4 regions of the Streptomyces sp. NPDC001728 genome follow, and region 4 is predicted to be linked to each of the others. Evidence: riboswitches for the same ligand, from Rfam matches in the RefSeq annotation. Region 4 holds a riboswitch; each other region holds the start of a gene.
The links. Region 4 has a riboswitch for cobalamin ahead of cobN (cobaltochelatase subunit CobN). Riboswitches for the same ligand answer to the same signal wherever they lie in the genome.

Region 1 (5,637 bases), on a different contig from region 4:
CGAGAAGGCCGGGCCGTCCCGTCGTGGTGACCGGAAAGAAGGCGGGGCGTGCGGCGATCACCGCCACAACCGGGCGCCCCCTCACTAGAGTCGGTACCGAGTCGACATTTTCTGTCAGCCTCACCTGGAGGTACCGATGCGCATGCTCATCAACGTCCCCGAGACCGTCGTCGCCGATGCCCTGCGCGGAATGGCCGCCGCGCATCCCGAGCTCACCGTCGACGTGGAGCGCCGGATCGTGACGCGGCGGGACGCGCCCGTCGCGGGGAAGGTCGCCCTGGTGTCCGGCGGAGGGTCCGGGCACGAGCCCCTGCACGGCGGGTTCGTGGGGCCGGGGATGCTCGCTGCCGCCTGCCCCGGAGAGGTCTTCACCTCCCCCGTGCCCGACCAGATGGTGCGGGCCGCGGCGGCGGTGGACAGCGGCGCCGGGGTGCTGTTCGTCGTCAAGAACTACACCGGGGACGTCCTGAACTTCGAGATGGCCATGGAACTCGCCGAGGACGAGGGCATCCAGGTCGCCAAGGTCCTCGTCGACGACGACGTCGCCGTCACGGACAGCCTGTACACGGCGGGCCGGCGCGGCACCGGCGCCACCCTCTTCGTGGAGAAGATCGCGGGCGCGGCGGCCGAGGAGGGCGCCCCGCTGGAGCGGGTGGAGTCGATCGCCCGCCGGGTGAACGAACGCTCCCGGTCCTTCGGCGTGGCTCTCGCCGCGTGCACCACCCCCGCCAAGGGCAGCCCCACCTTCGACCTCCCGGAAGGCGAACTGGAGCTGGGCGTCGGCATCCACGGCGAACCCGGACGCGAGCGGCGGCCGATGATGACCTCGCGGGAGATCGCGGACTTCGCCGTCGACGCCGTCCTGACGGACCTGCGCCCGTCGGGGCCGGTGATCGCCCTGGTGAACGGGATGGGAGCGACCCCGCTCCTCGAACTGTACGGATACAACGCCGAGGTGCAGCGGGTGCTCGGCGAGCGGGGGGTGCCGGTGGCCCGGACCCTGGTCGGGAACTACGTGACCTCGCTCGACATGGCCGGCTGCTCGGTGACCCTGTGCGAGGTGGACGAGGAGCTGCTGCGGCTCTGGGACGCGCCCGTGCGGACGCCTGCGCTGCGCTGGGGCCGGTGAGCCGGGGCATGGAACAGTCCGGAGAGACGGGAGAGGCGGACCGGATGGGCGACGGCACGGACACCTTCGGCGCGGACTTCCTGGTCCGCTGGCTGACCCACCTGGCCGAGGCGGTCGACCGCGAGGCGGACCGGCTCACCGAGCTGGATTCGGCCATCGGCGACGCCGACCACGGCGCCAATCTCAAGCGCGGGTTCGCCGCCGTGAGCGACATCCTCGCGAAGGAGCCGCCGACGATGCCGGGCGCGGTGCTCACCACCGCCGGACGGCAGTTGATCTCCACGGTCGGCGGCGCGTCGGGGCCGCTGTACGGCACGCTGCTGCGCCGTGCGGGCAAGACGCTGGGCGACGGCAAGCGGGTCACCCGGGCCGAGTTGGCGGAGGCCCTCGGTGCCGGTGTGGCGGCGGTGTCGCAGCTGGGCGGGGCCCAGGTGGGCGACAAGACGATGCTGGACGCCCTCGTGCCGGCCGTGGAGGGGCTGCGGGAGTCGTACGGTGCCGCCCGTACGGCCGCCGAGGCGGGCGCCCTCGCGACCGTACCCCTGAGGGCCCGTAAGGGCAGGGCCAGTTACCTCGGCGAGCGGTCGGTGGGCCACCAGGACCCGGGGGCGACGTCCTCGGCCCTGCTGTTCGCGGCACTGGACGAGACGGCGGGCGCGGAGGCCTCGCGTACGGAGACGGCGGACCCCGCGGCATCCCGTACGGAGGCGGCGGGCGCCGAGGCCTCTCGCGCCGGGGGGGCGTCATGAGCGGCGGGACCCCGGCCGGTTCCGTCGGCATCGTGCTCGTCTCGCACAGCGCCGCCGTCGCGACGGCGGTGGCCGAGCTGGCCCGGGGGCTCGCCGGCGGCGGCGACCTGGCGCCCGTGGCCCCCGCGGGCGGGACCCCGGACGGCGGACTGGGCACCAGTTCCGAGCTGATCTGCGAGGCGGCGAAGGCCGTCGACCGGGGCGCCGGAGTGGCGGTCCTGGTCGATCTGGGCAGCGCCGTGCTCACCGTGAAGGCGCTGCTCGCCGAGGGCGACGAACTGCCCGGGGGTACCCGCCTGGTGGACGCGCCGTTCGTCGAGGGCGCGGTCGCCGCCCTGGTCACGGCGAGTGCGGGCGGGGACCTCGACGCGGTGGCCGCGGCGGCCTCGGAGGCGTACGCCTACCGCAAGGAGTGAGTGCGCGGAGTGACCGAGAGGCCGCACCGGGTGGCGACCGTGTTGTGATCCAGCAGGTCAACGCACTAATGTCGCAGGGCCTTGGTGTACGGGAAACCGGTGAAGTACCGGTGCGGCCCTCGCCACTGTGATCGGGAGGTCCGGCTCCACCCCCGCGGGGAACACCCTCGGGGAAGCCACTGGACCGCGTCGGGAGACCGTCGTGGTGTGGGAAGGCGGAGACCGGACTGCATGACCGTCAGCCAGGAGACCGGCCAGGGTGCGTTGTCCATCCACGAGGTGCTGGAGAGGGTCTCCCAACCATGCATATAGCCGAGGGGTATCTGCCCCCTGTGCACGCCGCCGTCTGGGGCGTCGCGTCCGCGCCGTTCGTCGTCCACGGGGTCCGCGCGCTGACCCGCGAGGTGCGGTCGAATCCCGAGTCCACCCTGCTGCTCGGCGCCTCAGGCGCCTTCACCTTCGTCCTGTCGGCACTCAAACTGCCCTCGGTGACAGGGAGTTGCTCACACCCGACCGGTACGGGTCTGGGCGCCATCCTCTTCCGGCCGCCGATCATGGCGGTCCTGGGGACGATCACCCTGCTCTTCCAGGCGCTGCTGCTCGCGCACGGCGGCCTTACCACGCTCGGCGCGAACGCCTTCTCGATGGCGATCGTCGGCCCCTGGGCCGGTTACGGGACGTACCGGCTGGTACGCCGCCTCGGGGCGCCGCTGATGGTCGCCGTGTTCTTCGGCGCGTTCGTCGCCGACCTCTCCACGTACTGCGTGACCAGTGTGCAGTTGGCCCTGGCCTTCCCCGACCCGGGCAGCGGTGTCCCCGGCGCGCTGGTGAAGTTCGGCGGCATCTTCGCCGTGACGCAGATTCCGCTCGCGGTGAGCGAGGGCCTGCTCACCGTCCTCGTGATGCGGCTGCTCACGCAGTCCAGCAAGGGTGAACTGGTCCGGCTCGGCGTCCTCGCCGGGCGCCGGACGGACCGGCACGAGGAGGCGGCCTCGCGATGAGCAGGAACGCGAAGATCAACGCCCTGCTGCTGCTCGTCGTCGCCGCGCTCGCGGTGCTGCCGCTCGCGCTGGGGCTCGGGGACCACAAGAAGGAGCCGTTCACCGGCTCCGACGCGGAGGCGGAGACCGCGATCACGGAACTCCGCCCGGACTACGAGCCGTGGTTCAGCCCCTTGTACGAGCCGCCGTCCGGAGAGATCGAGTCCGCGCTGTTCGCCCTTCAGGCGGCCGTCGGCGCGGGCGTCCTGGCGTACTACTTCGGTCTGCGGCGGGGGCGCAGGCAGGGGGCGGAACGCGCGCAGGCGGAGGCCGAGGCGGCCGTGGAGGAGGGGGCCGCCGCCCACGGGCACGGCGCCACTCCCCCGCACGACGACCCCGCCGCCGCGCCCCCGCGCGAGGCCCCCGACGGGCAGGACGCGTAGCCGCCGATGCTGCCGATCGACGCGGCGGCGCACAGCAGTCGCTGGCGCCGCCGTCATCCCGCCGAGAAGGCGCTGCTCGGCTTCGGCCTGACCTTGTGCGCCGTCGGTCTGCCGCCGTGGCCGGGCGCCGTGCTCGTCGCGGCGACCACGCTCACGGTCCTGCTCGGTCCGGCCGGTGTGCCGGGCCGGGCCCTGTGGCGGGCCTTCCGGGTGCCGCTCGCGTTCTGCGTCACGGGAGCCGTTCCGCTGCTCTTCGAGGTCGGCGGCGCCCGGGGGCTCGTCGCGTGGGCGCCTGGCGGGCCCGCGCAGGCGGGCGGGCTGCTGCTGCGGACGGCGTCGGCCTCGCTCGGGGTGCTGCTGTTCGCGTTCACGACGCCGGTGTCGGACGTCCTGCCCCGGCTCGTACGGGCCGGGGTGCCGGCGCCGGTGGTCGACGTGGCGCTCGTGATGTACCGGATCATCTTCCTGCTGCTGGACTCGCTGGCCAAGATCCGGCAGGCGCAGGCGGCCCGGCTCGGGCACACCACACGGGCGGCGACCTGGCGGTCACTGGCCGGTCTCGGCGCGACGACGTTCGTCCGGGCCTTCGACCGGGCGCAGCGGCTGCAGTCGGGGCTCGCCGGGCGGGGTTACGACGGGACGCTGCGGGTCGTGGTGCCCGCGTGTGCGGTGTCCCGCCGGTTCCTCGCCGCCTCCGGCGCCCTCCTCGCGGGGCTCGTCGCCCTCACTCTCGTACTGGAAAGGTTCCTTCCGTGACGTCTTCGCCGCCCTCCGCTCCCGTCGTCGAGCTGGTCCGCGCGGGTTTCGCCTACGAGGACGGTCCCGCGGTCCTCTCCGGGGTGGATTTCGCGGTGGCGGAGGGGCGCGCGGTCGCGCTGCTCGGCCGCAACGGCGGCGGCAAGACGACGCTGCTCCGGCTGCTCAGCGGGGGGCTGCGGTGCGGGAGCGGGTCGCTGCTCCTGGACGGGGAGGAGGTGGCGTACGACCGGAAGGGGCTGACCCGGCTGCGGACGACCGTGCAGCTGGTGGTGCAGGACCCGGACGACCAGCTGTTCGCCGCGTCCGTCGGCCAGGACGTGTCGTTCGGGCCGATGAACCTGGGGCTGCCGGAGAAGGAGGTACGGCTCCGGGTGCGCGAGGCGCTGGAGGCGCTGGACATCGCGGCGCTGGAGGACCGGCCGACGCATCTGCTGTCGTACGGGCAGCGCAAGCGCGCGGCGATCGCGGGGGCCGTGGCGATGCGGCCACGGGTGCTGATCATGGACGAGCCGACGGCGGGGCTGGATCCGCACGGCCAGGAGCGGCTGCTCGACACGCTCCACCGGCTGCGCGGCTCGGGCACGACGGTGGTGATGGCGACGCACGACGTGGATCTGGCGTTGCGCTGGGCGGACGAGGCGGCGGTGCTGGCCCCTTCGGGGCTGCGGACCGGGCCGGTCGCGGAGCTGCTCGCGGACGACGCGCTGCTCGCCGACGCCCGGCTGCGGCGGCCGTGGGGCACGTCGGTGGCCCGGCTGCTCCGCGCGCACGGCCTGTTGGCCCCCGGCGCGCCGGAGCCGCGCACTCCGGAGGAGCTTGAGGCGTGGTCGGGGGTGGCGGCGGGCCGCCTTGCTACCGAGTAGTAGACATCACGCCCCTCTCCTTCTGCAACTAGTTGCATAACCGCCGGGGAGCCCCTAGAACTGGGGGCGAAGATCCTGCGCGAGGAGGCGCCCGCATGACCCCGTACCCGCACCTGCTGAGCCCGCTCGACCTCGGGTTCACCACCCTGCCCAACCGGGTGATCATGGGATCGATGCACGTCGGCCTGGAGGAGACCGAGCACGGCTTCGAGCGCATGGCCGCGTTCTACGCCGAGCGCGCCCGGGGCGGTGTAGGCCTCATCGTCACCGGCGGCATCGCGCCCAACGAGGCCGGGCG
Region 2 (5,637 bases), on a different contig from region 4:
CGGCCGGGGGGTGGGGCGGGGGCCGGGGCGTCCCGGGGAGGCCCCCCGGGGAGTGACATGGGTCTCCTCGGTCGGGGTCCCCCGTCCGGATGACGCGGTCCGGGGAGCGGAACCGGGTGGCGGGGGGCGAACCGGGTCAGGTCGCATGTGCCCGGTGTCCGCCCGGATTACCCGGGGTTGCGGGGTGCCCGCATCGTGGACGGCCGGTACGCCGGAGCCGTAAGCGGAATGCCTTGACACCGGATGGAGACACCGCAGCGCCCGACCCAGTTCACCTTCCGTTCACCCAGGTTGCCTACGTTCGACTGGCCACTGACGCCAAACGATTGCCTGGGTAAATGGAACACATCACGCTGCTGCTCGCCATTGTGGTCGTGACAGCTCTCGTGTTCGATTTCACGAACGGTTTCCACGACACCGCCAACGCGATGGCCACGACCATCTCGACCGGTGCGCTGAAGCCCAAGACGGCGGTGGCCATGTCCGCCGTGCTCAACCTCGTCGGCGCGTTCCTGTCCGTGGAGGTCGCCAAGACGATCTCCGGCGGGATCATCAACGAAGAGGGCATCCGCACAGAGGTGATCTTCGCCGCGCTGGTCGGCGCCATCCTGTGGAACCTGCTGACCTGGCTGCTCGGACTGCCGTCCAGCTCCTCCCACGCCCTCTTCGGCGGTCTCATCGGCGCCGCGGTCATGTCGGCCGGCTGGTCGGCCGTGAACGGCCCGACGATCGTCACCAAGGTCCTCATCCCGGCCGTCGCCGCGCCGATCGTGGCCGGTCTCGCCGCGATGCTGGCCACCCGGCTGACGTACCGGATCGGCGCGAAGACCGACGAGAAGCACACCGCCAAGGGCTACCGGGTCGGCCAGATCGCCTCCGCCGGTCTCGTCTCCCTCGCCCACGGCACCAACGACGCCCAGAAGACGATGGGCATCATCACCCTGGCCCTGGTCACCCAGGGCGTCGTCGCCCCCGGCGCCAACCCGCCGCTCTGGGTCGTCGTCTCCGCCGGCATCGCGATCGCCCTCGGCACCTACCTCGGTGGCTGGCGCATCATCCGCACCATGGGCAAGGGCCTCACCGACCTCCGGCCGCAGCAGGGCTTCGCCGCCCAGACCAGCGCCGCGACGGTCATCCTGGCCTCCTCGCACCTCGGCTTCTCCCTCTCCACCACCCAGTCCTGCTCGGGTGCCGTGATGGGCGCCGGTCTCGGCCGCAAGGGCGGTGTCGTCCGCTGGTCGACCGCGACCCGGATGTTCGTCGCCTGGGGTCTGACCCTGCCCGCCGCGGCCCTGGTCGGCGCCGGTGCCGAGTTCCTCACCAAGCAGGGCCCCTGGGGCATCGCCGCCGTCGCGGTCCTGCTGATCGCCGGCTCCGGCGTCATCTGGTCGCTGTCCCGCCGCAAGCCGGTCGACCAGCACAACGTCACCGCCGACGACCTCGACGCCGAGACCGAGCCCGCGGGTGTGGTGACCACCGCCATCGCGGCCGTCATCCCGCCGCCGCCGGCCGGTTCCGTCGCCGCCGTCAGCGACGAGGACCTCAAGACCACCATCCCCGCGCCGGCCCCGACCGACCCGAGCGCTCCCCCGGCCCCCGCCGCAGCGGTGTAAGGAACGAACGACATGAAGATCGACTGGGCAGCCCTCGGCTCCGTCTTCGGAGTCAGCCTCGTGGCGACCGTCGCCCTGGTGGGCCTCTTCACCCTCGGCATCATCGGCCTCTCCAAGCAGGAGCGGGCCGCCGCTCAGGGAGGCTCCGCCGCCCTGGCCCGCACCGGCGCCTACGCCTGCTTCGCCCTGTGCCTCGCGGCCGTGGCGTACGGCATCTACCTGATCGTCGCCTGACGGTCCGCAAAACACGACGGCCGGGCGGTCCGCACCTCGCGTGCGGGCCGCCCGGCTGTCGTGTTTGTGGCGCTTCGCACAGTGACGCGATGCAGGTCAAGGGTGAGTTGACGGCTGTTCTCGGGCCGTGGTGGACTGCCGAGGCCATTACGGAGGCAGTAGAGGAAGTCCGGTGCGAATCCGGCGCGGTCCCGCCACTGTGACCGGATCCGAAGGGTCCGGGAGTCAGGAACTCTCGCCGCCGGTCACGTCGATCCAGGGCGCGGACCCTGAGTGAGGACACAGCGCCATGCCCGGCCGCAGCCCCAGACCTTCCAGCGCCACCGCCGTCTTCGCGTACGGCGCCGCCGCGGGCCTCGCCCTCGACCTGCTCGTCGGCGACCCCCGCCGCGGCCATCCCGTCGCCGCGTTCGGCCGGGCCGCCGCCGGGGTCGAACGGGCCCTGTGGCACGACCACCGCGGCTGGGGCGCCCTGCACACCGCCGTCTGCGCCGGCTCCACCGCCGCCCTCGGCGCGCTCGCCGCCCGGACCGTACGGAACCGGCCGGCCGCTTCGATCGCCCTCACCGCCGCCTCCGTCTGGGCCGCCGTCGGCGGTACGACCCTGGGGCGGGAGGCCCGCGCGATCGGCGGCGCCCTCGCCGCCGGGGACCTGGAGGTGGCCCGGGAACGGCTGCCCCACCTGTGCGGGCGCGACCCGCACTCCCTGGACGGACCGGCGATGGCCCGCGCGGTCGTCGAGTCGGTCGCCGAGAACACCTCCGACGCCGTGGTCGGCGCCCTCTTCTGGGGCGCGGTCGCGGGCGTGCCGGGCCTCGTCGCCTTCCGGGCCGTCAACACCCTCGACGCCATGGTCGGCCACAAGTCCCCCCGCCACCGCCGCTTCGGCTGGGCCTCCGCCCGCCTCGACGACCTGGCCGGCTGGCCCGGCGCCCGGCTGACGGCCGTGGCCGCGACGCTCGCCGGAGGGGACCCGCGCGGGGCCGCACGGGCCTGGCGGGCGGACGCGGCGAAGCACCCGAGCCCCAACGCGGGCCCCGTCGAGGCCTCCTTCGCGGGCGCGCTCGGCGTACGGCTCGGCGGGACCCTCTCGTACGCCGGAAGGACCGAGCACCGGCCCGTCCTGAACGGGCGGGGGCGGCCCGTCGAGGTCACCGACATCGACCGGGCGGTCCGGCTGTCCCGCCGGGTCACCGGACTGACCCTGGCCGCCTGTGTGGGCGGCCGGATGATCGCGAGCGCGCTGAAGCGGAGGAACGCATGAGGGGTGGGGGGCTGCTCGTCGCCGGGACCACGTCCGACGCCGGCAAGAGCGTCGTGACGGCCGGCATCTGCCGCTGGCTGGTCCGGCGGGGAATCAAGGTCGCGCCGTTCAAGGGACAGAACATGTCCCTGAACTCCTTCGTGACGCGCGAGGGCGCCGAGATCGGGCGGGCGCAGGCCATGCAGGCACAGGCCGCCCGCGTCGAGCCGACCGCGCTGATGAACCCGGTGCTGCTCAAGCCGGGCGGCGACCGCTCCAGCCAGGTCGTCCTGATGGGCAAACCGGTGGGGGAGATGAGCGCCCGCGGCTACCACGGGGGACGCCAGCAGACCCTCTTCGAGCCGGTGATGGCGTGCCTGGAGGAGCTCCGGGGCACCTATGACGCAGTGATCTGCGAGGGGGCGGGCAGTCCGGCCGAGATCAATCTGCGGCGCACCGACATCGTGAACATGGGCATCGCACGGGCCGCGAAGCTGCCCGTGGTCGTCGTCGGGGACATCGACCGGGGCGGGGTCTTCGCCCAGTTCTTCGGGACGACGGCGCTGCTCTCGCCCGAGGACCAGTCGCTGGTCGCGGGCTATCTCGTGAACAAGTTCCGGGGTGACGTCACCCTCCTGGAACCGGGGCTCGACATGCTGCACGGGCTCACCGGGCGCCGGGCCCTCGGCGTCCTGCCGTACGCGCACGGGCTCGGCATCGACGAGGAGGACGGCCTGCGGGTGTCGCTGCGCGGCACCGTCCGCGAGTCGGTCGTCGCACCGCCGGTCGGTGAGGACGTGCTGCGGGTCGCCGTCTGCGCCGTTCCGCTGATGTCCAACTTCACGGACGTGGACGCGCTGGCCGCCGAGCCGGGTGTCGTCGTGCGGTTCGTGGACCGGGCGGAGGAGCTCGTCGACGCGGACCTGGTCGTCGTGCCGGGGACCCGGGGGACGGTGAAGGCGCTCGCGTGGCTGCGCGAGCGGGGGCTCGCGGACGCCCTCGTCCGGCGCGCGGCCGAGGGCCGGCCGGTGCTCGGCATCTGCGGCGGTTTCCAGGCCCTGGGCGAGCGCATCGAGGACGAGGTCGAGTCGAGGGCCGGTGTGGTCGACGGGATCGGCCTGCTTCCCGTACGGGTGCGGTTCGGGGTCGAGAAGACCCTCGCCCGGCCGGTCGGCGAGGCCCTCGGGGAGCGGGTCGAGGGGTACGAGATCCACCACGGCGTCGCGGACGTGCTGGGCGGTGAGCCGTTCCTGGACGGCTGCCGGGTCGGCTCCGTGTGGGGCACCCACTGGCACGGCTCGCTGGAGGGCGACGGGTTCCGGCGGGCGTTCCTGCGGGAGGTCGCGACGGCGGCGGGGCGGCGGTTCGTCCCGGCTCCCGACACGTCGTTCGGGACGCTGCGGGAGGAGCAGCTCGACCGGCTCGGCGACCTGATCGAGGAACACGCGGACACGGACGCGTTGCTGCGGCTGATCGAGGAGGGGGCCCCGTCGGGGCTGCCGTTCGTGCCGCCGGGTGCGCCGTGAGGACCCCAGGACCCGCAGACACACCGAGCGAAGGAGCGATCACCCGATGAGCACCCGCTATCCGTTCACCGCCGTCGTCGGCATGGACGACCTGCGGCTGGCGCTGCTGCTGAACGCCGTCAGTCCCGCGGTGGGCGGTGTCCTCGTGCGCGGCGAGAAGGGCACCGCCAAGTCCACGGCCGTCCGCGCGCTCGCCGAACTGCTGCCCGTCGTTCCGGTGGTCGCGGGCTGCCGGTTCAGCTGTGACCCGGCCTCGCCCGACCCGGCGTGCCCGGACGGGCCGCACGACGACGCGCCCGGGGCCGAGCGGCCCGCGCGGATGGTCGAGCTGCCCGTCGGCGCCTCCGAGGACCGGCTCGTCGGCGCGCTCGACATCGAGAAGGCGCTCGCCGAGGGCGTGAAGGCTTTCGAGCCGGGGCTGCTCGCCGCCGCGCACCGGGGGATCCTCTACGTCGACGAGGTCAACCTGCTCTCGGACCACCTCATCGACCATCTCCTCGACGCCGCCGCCATGGGGGCCTCCCACGTCGAGCGCGAGGGTGTCTCCGTACGGCATGCCGCCCGCTTCCTGCTCGTCGGGACCATGAACCCCGAGGAGGGCGAGCTGCGACCGCAGCTGCTCGACCGGTTCGGGCTGACCGTCGAGGTCGCCGCGTCACGCGACCCGCAGCAGCGGGTCGAGGTCGTCCGGCGGCGGCTCGCCTTCGAGGACGACGCGACCGGCTTCGCCGCCCGCTGGGCCGGCGAGGAGACCGCGCTGCGCGAACGGATCGTCGCCGCCCGGCAGTTGCTGTCCCGGGTGACCCTCGGGGACGCTGCGCTGCTCCAGATCGCCGCGACCTGCGCCGCCTTCGAGGTGGACGGCATGCGCGCCGACATCGTCATGGCCCGGACGGCGACCGCACTCGCCGCCTGGGCGGGGCGGACCGAGGTGACCTCCGAGGACGTACGGCAGGCCGCCCTCCTCGCGCTCCCCCACCGCCGCCGCCGCAACCCCTTCGACGCGCCCGGCATCGACGAG
Region 3 (5,637 bases), on a different contig from region 4:
GCCCGTCGCGAAGAACGCGACCAGACGGCCGATCATGTGCTGCTCGGCCGGCGTCAGCTTGGCGAGGTCGGCGACATCCGAGTGGAGGTCGACCTCCTCCACGGTCCAGGTGTTCTTGATGGCGTCGCGGTAGCGCTCGTAGAAGTCCGGGTAGCGCATCGGACGGAGGGTCAGCTCGAAGCCCGGGTCGAGGAGGTTCTTCTTCTCGGTACTCATTACTGGCAGGCCTCGCAGGACTCGGGGTTTTCGAGGGAGCAGGCGAGGGCGTCCGCGTCGGGCGTCGCCTGCTGGACGGGAATGGCGGCGGCGGCCGTCGACGCCTGGGCGGCGCGGGCGATCCGGGTCGCCGGGCGGGAGCGCAGGTAGTACGTCGTCTTCAGGCCCTGCTTCCAGGCGTACGCGTACATCGACGACAGCTTGCCGATCGTCGGCGTCTCCAGGAACAGGTTCAGCGACTGCGACTGGTCCAGGAACGGCGTACGGGCGGCTGCCATGTCGATCAGACCGCGCTGCGGGATCTCCCAGGCCGTCCGGTACAGCTCGCGGACCTCGGCCGGGATCCAGGTGAAGCCGGCCACCGAACCGCTGGCGTCGCGGAGCGCGTCACGGGTCTGCGCGTCCCACACGCCGAGCCTCTTCAGCTCGTCGACCAGGTAGGAGTTGACCTGGAGGAACTCGCCGGACAGCGTCTCGCGCTTGAACAGGTTGGAGACCTGCGGCTCGATGCACTCGTAGACGCCCGCGATCGAGGCGATGGTCGCCGTCGGCGCGATGGCGAGCAGGAGGCTGTTGCGCATGCCGACCGCCGCGATCCGCTCGCGCAGGGCCGCCCAGCGCTCCGGCCAGTTGAGCTCCACGTCGTAGTGGTCGGGGTGCAGGACGCCCCGGGCGGTGCGGGTCTCGTCCCAGGCGGGGAGCGGGCCGTTGCGCTCGGCTAGCTCGGCGGAGGCCTCGTACGCCGCCAGCATGATCCGCTCGGAGATCTTCGTCGACAGCGCGCGCGCCTCGGCGGAGTCGAAGGGCAGCTTCAGCTGGAAGAAGACGTCCTGGAGGCCCATCGCGCCCAGGCCCACCGGCCGCCAACGGGCGTTGGAGCGGCCCGCCTGCTCGGTCGGGTAGAAGTTGATGTCGACGACCCGGTCGAGGAAGGTGACGGCGGTCCTGACGGTCTCGTCCAGACGCTCCCAGTCGATGTCCGAACCGACCACGAACGAGCCCAGGTTGACCGAGCCCAGGTTGCAGACGGCCGTCTCGCCGTCGTTCGTGACCTCGATGATCTCGGTGCAGAGGTTCGAGGAGTGGACGACCGTGCCGGGCTCGGCGGTCTGGTTGGCGGTCCGGTTCGAGGCGTCCTTGAAGGTCATCCAGCCGTTGCCGGTCTGGGCCAGGGTCCGCATCATCCGGCCGTACAGGTCACGGGCCGGCATGGTCTTGCGGGCCAGGCCCGCCGCCTCGGCCTTGTGGTAGGCGGCGTCGAACTCGGCGCCGTACAGGTCGACCAGCTCGGGCACGTCCGCCGGGGAGAACAGCGACCAGTCGGCGTCGGCGTTGACCCGGCGCATGAACTCGTCCGGGATCCAGTGCGCCAGGTTCAGGTTGTGCGTACGGCGCTGGTCCTCGCCGGTGTTGTCGCGGAGCTCCAGGAACTCCTCGATGTCCGCGTGCCAGGTCTCCAGGTAGACCGCCGCGGCGCCCTTGCGGCGACCGCCCTGGTTCACGGCGGCGACGGAGGCGTCGAGGGTCTTCAGGAACGGCACGATGCCGTTGGAGTGCCCGTTGGTGCCCCGGATCAGCGAACCGCGGGCCCGGATGCGGGAGTACGAGAGGCCGATGCCGCCGGCGTGCTTCGAGAGCCGCGCGACCTGGTGGTAGCGGTCGTAGATGGAGTCCAGCTCGTCCTGCGGGGAGTCCAGCAGGTAGCAGGAGGACATCTGCGGGTGGCGGGTGCCGGAGTTGAAGAGCGTGGGGGAGGACGGCAGGTAGTCCAGGCGGCTCATCAGGCCGTACAGCGCGGCGACCTCGTCGAGCGCGCGGACCGAGTCGTCCTCGGCGAGACCGCAGGCGACGCGCAGCATGAAGTGCTGCGGGGTCTCGATCACCTTGCGGGTGATCGGGTGGCGCAGCAGGTAGCGCGAGTAGAGGGTGCGCAGACCGAAGTAGCCGAAGCGGTCGTCGCCGGCCCGGTCGATCGTCGCGTCGAGCCGGTCCGCGTGCAGCGCGACGAAGTCGGCGGTGCGGTCGGCGATCAGACCCTCGCGGTGACCGACGGCCACGGAGGCGGAGAAGGCGACGGCGCCCTGGCCGGCCGCCTCCTCGGCGATCGTGATCGTCAGGAGCCGGGCGGCGAGCCGGGAGTACGCCGGGTCCTCGGCGATCAGGCCCGCGGCAGCCTCGGTGGCCAGTTCGCGCAGCTCCGCCTCGTCCGCGACGGCGCTCCGGCCGCGGAGCGCGGCGGCGGCGACCTTGCCGGGGTCGGTGTCGGGGAGATCGGCGGTGAGGTCGGTCAGGGTCCGCAGCAGCACGGTCCCGGGGCCGTCGCTCTCGACCGCGGAAGCCTCGGCGGACGCCGGATCGGCGGGCGCGATGGTCACGTGGGGGCTCTCCCTCGCTCGGCTCGGGGCCGCGGCGGGGGAAGGCGGGCAGGCGGGCACCCGTACGCGCGGGTGCGCCGCGTCCACCGGCCCACTCCGCGAGGCCCGGACGTCTGTGGCACCCGGAACGGACGGACCGGGCGCGCTGTCGTCAGGTCCTCGGACTCACGTCGTACGGATCCGTCGAATCCGTATGAAGCACACCGTTGCGGGACAGTTCCGGATTCGCGCCGGATTCCCCTGCGTCGACAGCGAGGACGAGCATACATGTGGGGGGCGCCGCTCGTGGCACCCCCCACATGTTGTGTCGGTCCCGGGCTCAGAACGCCAAGGCGTAGGTACGCAGGCGGTGGTCGGGGATCGGCTCCCAGTCCCGCTCGGGGGTGCGGACGAAGCCCATCCGCTCGTAGATCCGGTGCGCCGAGACCATCTTCGCGTCCGTGGAGAGCACGATCCGCGCGCACTCCGGCAGGTTCCGCGCCCGGTCCACGCAGGTGCGTACGAGGGCTTCCCCGACGCCCCTGCCGCGGGCCGCAGGAGCGACCACGAGCATCCGGAACTCGGCCTCGCCGGGGACCGCGATGTCCGCCCAGGTGGTGCCGCCGGGGGCGAAGGTCACCCCGCCGATGATCCCGTCCTCGGCGTCGACGGCGACGAGCACCTCGCTCTCGCGCGCCCGCCGGGCGGTGTCGCGCAGCACGTCCAGATAGAAGTCGTCCTCCCCGTGCAGCAGCAGTCCGTCGTTCAGATAGGTCAGCCCGGTGAGGTCACCGAGCTCCTCGTACTCCTCGGGCCGTACCGCCCTGATCGTGAAGTCCATGACGGTCAGTGTGCCCCGGGGCGTACGGAAAGGGGCCCGGGATCTTCCCGGGCCCCTTCATCGCGCGTCCGGGGGTCAGCGCGACCCGGCGCCGACCTTCGGGAGGTCCTTGACCCCGGAGTCGCCGCGGTCGGCCGTGTAGTCCGCCGGGGAGGTCTCGTCGACGCCCTCGGGGGCCTTGACGGCCTTGAGGACGAAGGTCAGGACGACCGTGACGACGACGTTGAGGACGAAGGCGGTGAGGCCGATGTAGCCGATCTCGCCGATGCCCGGGATCTCCGCGGAGGAGCCGCCGAAGTGCTTCTGGGTCGGGCTGGCGACGCCGTAGGCGGCGACCGTGCCGTAGACCATGCCGACGGCCCAGCCGGCGAGCAGCGCCCAGCGGTGGAACCAGCGGGTGAACAGACCGCCGACCAGGGCCGGGAAGGTCTGCAGGATCCAGATGCCGCCGAGTAGCTGGAAGTTGATCGCGACCGTCTTGTCCATGGTGAGGACGAAGACCAGCGCGCCGACCTTCACCAGGAGGGAGACCAGCTTGGAGACCTTGGTCTCCTGGGCCGGGGTGGCGTCCGGTTTGATGAAGTCCTTGTAGATGTTGCGGGTGAAGAGGTTGGCCGCGGCGATCGACATGATCGCGGCCGGGACGAGCGCGCCGATGCCGATCGCGGCGAAGGCGACGCCCGCGAACCAGTCGGGGAACATCGTCTCGAACAGCTGCGGGATCGCGAGCTGGCCGTTCTTCACCTTGATCCCGGCGGCGATCGCCATGAAGCCGAGCAGCGCGAGCAGCCCCAGCATCAGCGAGTACAGCGGCAGGATCGTGGTGTTGCGGCGGATGACGTCACGGCTCTTCGACGACAGGGTCGCCGTGATGGAGTGCGGGTACATGAACAGCGCGAGCGCCGAACCGAGTGCGAGGGTCGCGTACGTCCACTGGCCGGCCTCACCGGGGACGAGCGCGCCGCGCGGCTTGCCGGTCGCCGGGTTGGTCTGCGCGTACGCCTCGCCCGCCTTGGCGAAGATCTCGTCGAAGCCGCCCAGCTTGATCGGGATGTAGATGATCGCCACCGCGATGACGATGTAGATCAGGGTGTCCTTGACGAAGGCGATGAGCGCCGGGGCGCGCAGACCCGAGGAGTACGTGTACGCCGCGAGGACACCGAAGGCGAGCAGCAGCGGCAGGTCCTTGATGAACCAGTGGGTGTTCTCGCCGCCGCCGACGCCCATCACGTCCAGGACGGCCTGGATGCCGACCAGTTGGAGCGCGATGTACGGCATGGTGGCGAGGATGCCGGTGACCGCGACCGCGAGCGACAGACCCTTGGAGCCGAAACGGCCGCGCACGAAGTCCGAGGTGGTGATGTACCCGTGCTTGTGCGAGACCGACCACAGGCGCGGCAGGAAGGTGAAGATCAGCGGGTAGACCAGGATCGTGTACGGCACGGCGAAGAAGCCGGCCGCGCCCGCCGCGTAGATGGCCGCCGGGACGGCGACGAAGGTGTACGCGGTGTAGAGGTCGCCGCCGAGCAGGAACCAGGTCACCCAGGTGCCGAACGACCGTCCGCCCAGGCCCCATTCGTCGAGGCTCTGCTCGTTGTCGGCCTTGCGCCAGCGCGCGGCCAGGAAGCCCATGACCGTGACGGCCACGAAGAAGAAGACGAAGACGCCGAGCGCCACGCCGTTCACGCCGTCCTTCATCGCGCGTCACCTCCCTTGCGGGCACGCTGGTCCAGCTGCCACAGCTTGTACGCGATCATGGTGAGCGCGGTCGAGATGAGCACCCAGAGCATCTGGTACCAGTAGAAGAACGGGATGCCGATGAAGAGCGGCTCGGTCTTGGCGTAGGAGCCCACCCAGAGCATCGCCACGATCGGTGCGATCAGGCAGAGCGCGATCACCACCCTCATGGGGGTGACGGTGGGTTGTCTCCCTTGTGTCGCTTCTGGCGTGTCTGGTGTGTCCGGCATGGCGATTCCGTCCCCTCGCTGATCACCTCGGTAATGCTGGGGAAATCTAGGGGACGGTTCCCGCTCCACGGAACCCCCGTCCGTATAACGGAAGTGATTCTTCGGAACAGGGCCCGGAACCGGCCTCGGAGCCAGCCCTCCTCGGCGGCCCGCACCCCCGCCTCGAAACGGCTGCGCGCGCCGAGCCGGTTCATCAGTTCCGAGCTCATCCGGCGCACGGTCCGCAGGGAGATCCCGAGGTGCCGGGCGGCGATGTCGT
Region 4 (5,637 bases):
GCCCGCGAGACGGGCCGTCAGCTCGTCCTCGGGCAGGGTGCCGGGGATGATCGTGAGGACTTCCTCGGCCTCGCACAGCGGCTCGCCGAGCCGGGCGGCGGCGGCGCTGACCGAGGTGACACCGGGGATGACGGTGGTGTCGTAGCGGTCGGCGAGCCGCTTGTGCATGTGCTGGTACGAGCCGTAGAACAGCGGGTCGCCCTCGGCGAGGACGGCGACCGTGCGGCCCGCGTCGAGGTGGGCGGCGAGGCGGGCCGCGGCCTCCTCGTAGAAGTCGTCGAGGGCGCCCCGGTAGCCGCCGGGGTGGTCGGTGGTCTCCACCGTGAGCGGGTACATCAGCCGCTCCTCGACGTGGTCCTCGCGGAGGTGCTCGGCGGCGATCGAGCGGGCGATGGAACGGCCGTGGCGGGCCGAGTGGTAGGCGACGACGTCGGCGGCGGCGATGGCCTTCACGGCGGCCACGGTCATCAGATCCGGATCGCCGGGCCCGAGCCCGACGCCGTACAGCTTGCCGGTCACGGTCGTGCCCCCGTCGCCCTTCACCCTCATGCCCTCGGTCCCGCTCATGCCCTCGGTCCCGCTCATGCCTGGATCTCCGCTTCGTGAGCGATGGCGTTGATCGCGGCGGCCGTCATCGCGCTGCCGCCGCGCCGGCCCCGTACGACGAGGTATTCGAGGCCGAGTTCCTGGGCGGCCAGGGCGTCCTTGGACTCGGCGGCGCCGATGAAGCCGACCGGTATGCCGAGGACGGCCGCCGGGCGGGGGCCGCCCTTCGCGACCATCTCCAGGAGGTGGAAGAGGGCGGTGGGCGCGTTGCCGATGGCGACGACGGAGCCTTCGAGGCGGTCCCGCCAGAGTTCGAGGGCGGCGGCGGAGCGGGTGGTGCCGAGTTCGGCGGCCAGGCCGGGCACGGCCGGGTCCGAGAGCGCGCAGATCACCTCGTTGTCGGCGGGCAGCCGCTTGCGGGTGACGCCGCTCGCGACCATCTGCGCGTCGCAGAGGATCGGCGCACCGGCGCGCAGCGCGGCGCGGGCGTCCGCGACCACCCCGGGGGAGTACGCGATGTCCTGCACGAGGTCGGTCATGCCGCAGGCGTGGATCATCCGGACCGCCACCTGGGCGATGTCGGCGGGCAGGCCCGCCAGATCCGCCTCGGCGCGGATGGTGGCAAAGGACCGGCGGTAGATCTCCGCCCCGTCCTTCTCGTAGTCGAACATCCTGGTGCTCTCGCTCATCTCGTGTGGGTCGGCAGGGCGCGGGCCGCCGCGACTGCCGCGGTCAGGGAGGTACGGGGGGTGGGGGCGCCGTCCACCAGATAGGTGTCGTCGCCGGTGGCGAGGACGCCGGTCCAGGCGCCGTACGGGTGCCCGCAGCGGCGCGCGCACCCGGAGAAGTGCACGGGCAGCGGCCCGGGGGGCGCGGCGAGGGCGTCCGCCCGGACGTCGGCGAGGGACTTGGCGCACCCGGGGCGTCCGGTGCAGGCGGTGACCCCGGCGCCGGGGGCGTCGGGGCGGGTGATCAGGCCGTGCGACTCCAGCTCGGGGAGTCTCGCGGGGTCGGTGGTGACGACCGCCCCGCGCCAGGGCGTGAGCCGGACCTCGCCGGCGGGCAGCAGGGCCCGCAGCTGGGCGGCGGTCAGCCGGCCGAGCGGGGCGAGGACGTGCAGGGCGTGCTCGCCGAGCGGCCCGGGTGCGGGGGGCGGGGACGCGGGAAGCGGCGATACCGGTACGGGCTCCGCCGGGATCCCGGCCCGTGCGAGGGCTCCCGCCCAGTCGGGTACGTGCCCTTCGGGCAGTTCGCGGGGCCGCCAGGCGCCGTTCCCGGCGGCCTCGGCGGCGTCGAGGAAGGCGAGGGCGGCGGTGAGGGCGGCGCGGACGGCGTCGTCGGCGGCGAGCCGGAAGACCTGCGCGCCGAGCCACAGCAGGACGGTCCCGCCTTCTCCTGCGACCAAGCTCACATCGCCGCCGAGCCCGGCGACGTCTCCGCGCCCGTCGTCGAGGAGGAACAGGAACCGTCCCGAAAGGGACGCGGCCCGGGGTTCGGCGCACAGGGCGGTGTCCAGGGCGCGCGCCCACAACTGCACGTCCGCGTAACCGAGTCCGTCGAGTCCGGAGGCCGGGGAGGCCACGATGTTGCGGACGCGTTCATGGGTGGGGGAGGGCAGCAGCCCCGCCCCGGCGAGAAGCGCCGCGAGCTCCGCCCCACAGCCGTCGTCGAGCCCGCGCAGCTCCGCGTTGCCCCGCGAGGTGATGCTGATCCGCCCGTCACCGAGCGTCTCGGCGGCGTGGGCGAGCGCCTCGGCCTGACGTGCGGTCAACCGCCCGCCGGGCAGGCGCAGTCGGGCGAGCCGGCCGTCATCGGCGGGATGCAGGCGCAGCGCCCCGGGGCAGGCGTCGCCACGGTCCCGTATGCGAGCTTCGCCCGGTTCGGGCGGCGGGGGTGGGGTGGGCGGCATGGCGGCGAGCATACCCACGGGGAACCGGGCGGCCACCGAGTGTGATCCGGCCGACTCCCCGGCTCCCTCCGGCGCGGAGACCGCACGATCTAGGATGCAGATCGGCATGGGGTCCCAGGACCCCGGGGAGGAAGCCCGGTGAGAATCCGGCGCGGTCCCGCCACTGTGAGCCCGTACCAGCGATGGTGCGGGTGAGTCAGGAACTCCTGCCATCCATACGACCACCCGGGGCGCGGACAACCCCGAGGAAGGCCTGCGCTCGCCATGCTTCTGCTGCTGTCGCACTCCGACACCGATCTGCTCAGCGCCCGCGCGGCGACCGCCGGCTCCGGCGGCGGTCCGGTCGAGTACCGCTTCGCCAACCCCTCCCGGCTGCCGCTCGCCGGTCTCCCGGCCCTGCTCGACGGCGCCGACCTGGTCGTCGTACGGCTCCTCGGCGGGCTCCGCTCCTGGGAGGACGGGCTCGACGCGGTCCGCGCCGCCGGAAAGCCGATGGTCGTCCTCAGCGGCGAACAGGCCCCCGACGCCCAGCTGATGGAGGCGTCCACCGTCCCCGTCGGCGTCGCCACCGAGGCGCACGCCTACCTGGCGCACGGCGGCCCCGCGAACCTGGAGCAGCTCGCCCGCTTCCTGTCCGACACGGTGCTCCTCACCGGTCACGGCTTCGAGGCCCCGGCCGCCGCCCCCACCTGGGGGCCCCTGGAGCGCACGCCCCGGACGACCGACGGTCCGACGATCGCCGTGCTCTACTACCGCGCCCACCACATGAGCGGGAACACCGCCTTCGTCGGCGCCCTCTGCGAGGCCGTCGAGGACGCCGGCGCCCGGGCCCTCCCGTTGTACGTGGCCTCCCTGCGCGCCCCCGAACCGGAGCTGCTCGACCGCCTGCGTACCGCCGACGCCATCGTCACCACCGTGCTCGCGGCGGGTGGCACCAAGCCCGCCGAGGCGCAGGCCGCGGAAATGGGGGTGGCGCAAGGCGCCTCGGACAAGGGCGGTGGTGGGCGACGGGCGGGCGAGGAGGCCTGGGACGCGGGCGCGCTCGCGTCGCTCGACGTGCCGATCCTCCAAGCGCTCTGCCTGACTGGTTCGCGCGCCGCCTGGGAGGAGAACGACGAGGGCCTCTCCCCGCTGGACGCCGCGAGCCAGGTCGCCGTGCCCGAGTTCGACGGCCGGCTCATCACCGTCCCGTTCTCCTTCAAGGAGATCGACGAGGACGGCCTGCCCGCGTACGTCGCCGACGCCGAGCGCGCCGCCCGCGTCGCCGGGATCGCCGTCCGGCACGCCCGCCTCCGCCACATCCCGAACGCCGAGAAGCGGCTGGCGCTCGTCCTCTCCGCGTACCCGACGAAGCACTCCCGCATCGGCAACGCCGTCGGCCTGGACACCCCCGCCTCCGCCGTCTCCCTGCTGCGCCGGCTGATCGCCGAGGGGTACGACTTCGGGCCCGAGGCCGACCTTCCCGGTCTGCTCTCCGGCGACGGCGACGAGCTGATCTACGCCCTCATCGAGGCCGGCGGCCACGACCAGGACTGGCTGACCGAGGAGCAGCTCGCGAAGAACCCGGTCCGCATCCCTGCCGCCGACTACAAGCGCTGGTACGCGACGCTCCCCGAGGAGCTGCGCACCCACGTCGAGGAGCACTGGGGCCCGGCGCCCGGCGAGATGTTCCTCGACCGCTCCCGCAACCCGGACGGCGACATCGTCCTCGCGGCCCTGCGGCGCGGGAACCTCCTGATCCTCATCCAGCCGCCGCGCGGCTTCGGCGAGAACCCGATCGCGATCTACCACGACCCCGATCTCCCGCCGTCCCACCACTACCTGGCCGCCTACCGCTGGATCGCCGCCCGCGCCGAGGACGGCGGCTTCGGCGCCGACGCCATGGTCCACCTCGGCAAGCACGGCAACCTGGAGTGGCTGCCCGGCAAGAACGCCGGTCTGTCCGCCGCCTGCGGCCCCGACGCCGCCCTCGGCGACATCCCGCTGATCTACCCCTTCCTGGTCAACGACCCGGGCGAGGGCACCCAGGCCAAGCGCCGCGTCCACGCCACCCTCGTCGACCACCTGGTGCCGCCGATGGCCCGCGCCGACTCGTACGGCGACATCGCGCGCCTGGAGCAGCTGCTCGACGAGTACGCGCAGATCTCCTCCATGGACCCGGCGAAGCTGCCCGCGATCCGCGCCCAGATCTGGACGCTGATCCAGGCCGCGAAGCTCGACCACGATCTGGGCCTCCAGGAGCGCCCGGAGGACGACGGCTTCGACGACTTCCTGCTGCACGTCGACGGCTGGCTGTGCGAGGTCAAGGACGCCCAGATCCGCGACGGTCTGCATGTCCTCGGCGGCGCCCCGGAGGGCGAGGCCCGGGTCAACCTGGTCCTCTCCATCCTGCGCGCCCGCCAGATCTGGGGCGGCACGCAGGCGCTGCCGGGTCTGCGCGAGGCGCTCGGCCTGGACGAGTCGGCCGCGACCCGCACCACCGCCGACGAGGCGGAGGCCAGGGCCCGCGAGCTGGTCGAGGGCATGGAGGCGGCGGACTGGTCCGTGGACGCGATCCCGGCCGTGGCCGCCGCGTACGGCTCCGAGGTGCACGCCGTACTGCGGTTCGCCTGCGAGCAGGTCGTGCCGCGCCTGGCCGACACCACCGACGAACTCACCCACGCCGTCCACGCGCTGAACGGCGGCTTCGTCCCGGCCGGCCCCTCGGGCTCGCCGCTGCGCGGTCTGGTCAACGTCCTGCCGACCGGCCGGAACTTCTACTCGGTCGACCCGAAGGCCGTGCCCTCCCGGCTCGCCTGGGAGACCGGGCAGGCGCTCGCGGACTCGCTCCTTGAGCGCTACCGCACCGACAACGGCGAATGGCCGACCTCCGTCGGTCTCTCCCTGTGGGGGACGAGCGCGATGCGGACCGCCGGCGACGACGTGGCCGAGGCGCTCGCCCTGCTCGGCGTCCGCCCGCTGTGGGACGAGGCCTCCCGCCGCGTCAACGGCCTGGAGCCGATCCCGCTCGCGGAGCTGGGCCGTCCGCGCGTCGATGTCACCCTGCGCATCTCGGGCTTCTTCCGGGACGCGTTCCCGCACGTCATCGGGCTTCTCGACGACGCCGTCCGGCTGGTCGCGGGTCTGGAGGGCGAGTCGGCAGAGGAGAACTACGTCCGGGCGCACGCGCAGGCCGACCTCGC

Region 1: linked by a shared signal. The riboswitch ahead of ABT154_RS19460 (energy-coupling factor ABC transporter permease) and the one ahead of cobN (cobaltochelatase subunit CobN) in region 4 are both predicted to bind cobalamin.
Region 2: linked by a shared signal. The riboswitch ahead of ABT154_RS07580 (cobalamin biosynthesis protein) and the one ahead of cobN (cobaltochelatase subunit CobN) in region 4 are both predicted to bind cobalamin.
Region 3: linked by a shared signal. The riboswitch ahead of ABT154_RS03460 (ribonucleoside-diphosphate reductase subunit alpha) and the one ahead of cobN (cobaltochelatase subunit CobN) in region 4 are both predicted to bind cobalamin.

Annotation. Positions count from the first base shown of each region.
Region 1 is NZ_JBEOZK010000012.1:55,468-61,104, forward strand. Features, by position in the region: gene dhaK (dihydroxyacetone kinase subunit DhaK) at 137-1,129, shown strand; gene dhaL (dihydroxyacetone kinase subunit DhaL) at 1,174-1,878, shown strand; gene ABT154_RS19455 (PTS-dependent dihydroxyacetone kinase phosphotransferase subunit DhaM) at 1,875-2,294, shown strand; cobalamin riboswitch at 2,360-2,567, shown strand; gene ABT154_RS19460 (energy-coupling factor ABC transporter permease) at 2,597-3,295, shown strand; gene ABT154_RS19465 (energy-coupling factor ABC transporter substrate-binding protein) at 3,292-3,717, shown strand; gene cbiQ (cobalt ECF transporter T component CbiQ) at 3,724-4,473, shown strand; gene ABT154_RS19475 (ATP-binding cassette domain-containing protein) at 4,470-5,339, shown strand; gene ABT154_RS19480 (FAD-dependent oxidoreductase) at 5,435-5,637, shown strand, end outside.
Region 2 is NZ_JBEOZK010000003.1:471,672-477,308, reverse strand. Features, by position in the region: gene ABT154_RS07590 (inorganic phosphate transporter) at 339-1,613, shown strand; gene ABT154_RS07585 (hypothetical protein) at 1,626-1,847, shown strand; cobalamin riboswitch at 1,962-2,101, shown strand; gene ABT154_RS07580 (cobalamin biosynthesis protein) at 2,137-3,111, shown strand; gene ABT154_RS07575 (cobyric acid synthase) at 3,108-4,616, shown strand; gene ABT154_RS07570 (putative cobaltochelatase) at 4,663-5,637, shown strand, end outside.
Region 3 is NZ_JBEOZK010000002.1:121,911-127,547, reverse strand. Features, by position in the region: gene ABT154_RS03465 (ribonucleotide-diphosphate reductase subunit beta) at 1-216, opposite strand, end outside; gene ABT154_RS03460 (ribonucleoside-diphosphate reductase subunit alpha) at 216-2,591, opposite strand; cobalamin riboswitch at 2,725-2,856, opposite strand; gene ABT154_RS03455 (GNAT family N-acetyltransferase) at 2,911-3,411, opposite strand; gene mctP (monocarboxylate uptake permease MctP) at 3,487-5,109, opposite strand; gene ABT154_RS03445 (DUF3311 domain-containing protein) at 5,106-5,318, opposite strand.
Region 4 is NZ_JBEOZK010000001.1:206,015-211,651, reverse strand. Features, by position in the region: gene ABT154_RS00975 (precorrin-2 C(20)-methyltransferase) at 1-549, opposite strand, end outside; gene ABT154_RS00970 (precorrin-8X methylmutase) at 582-1,235, opposite strand; gene ABT154_RS00965 (ferredoxin-like domain-containing protein) at 1,232-2,467, opposite strand; cobalamin riboswitch at 2,552-2,681, shown strand; gene cobN (cobaltochelatase subunit CobN) at 2,720-5,637, shown strand, end outside.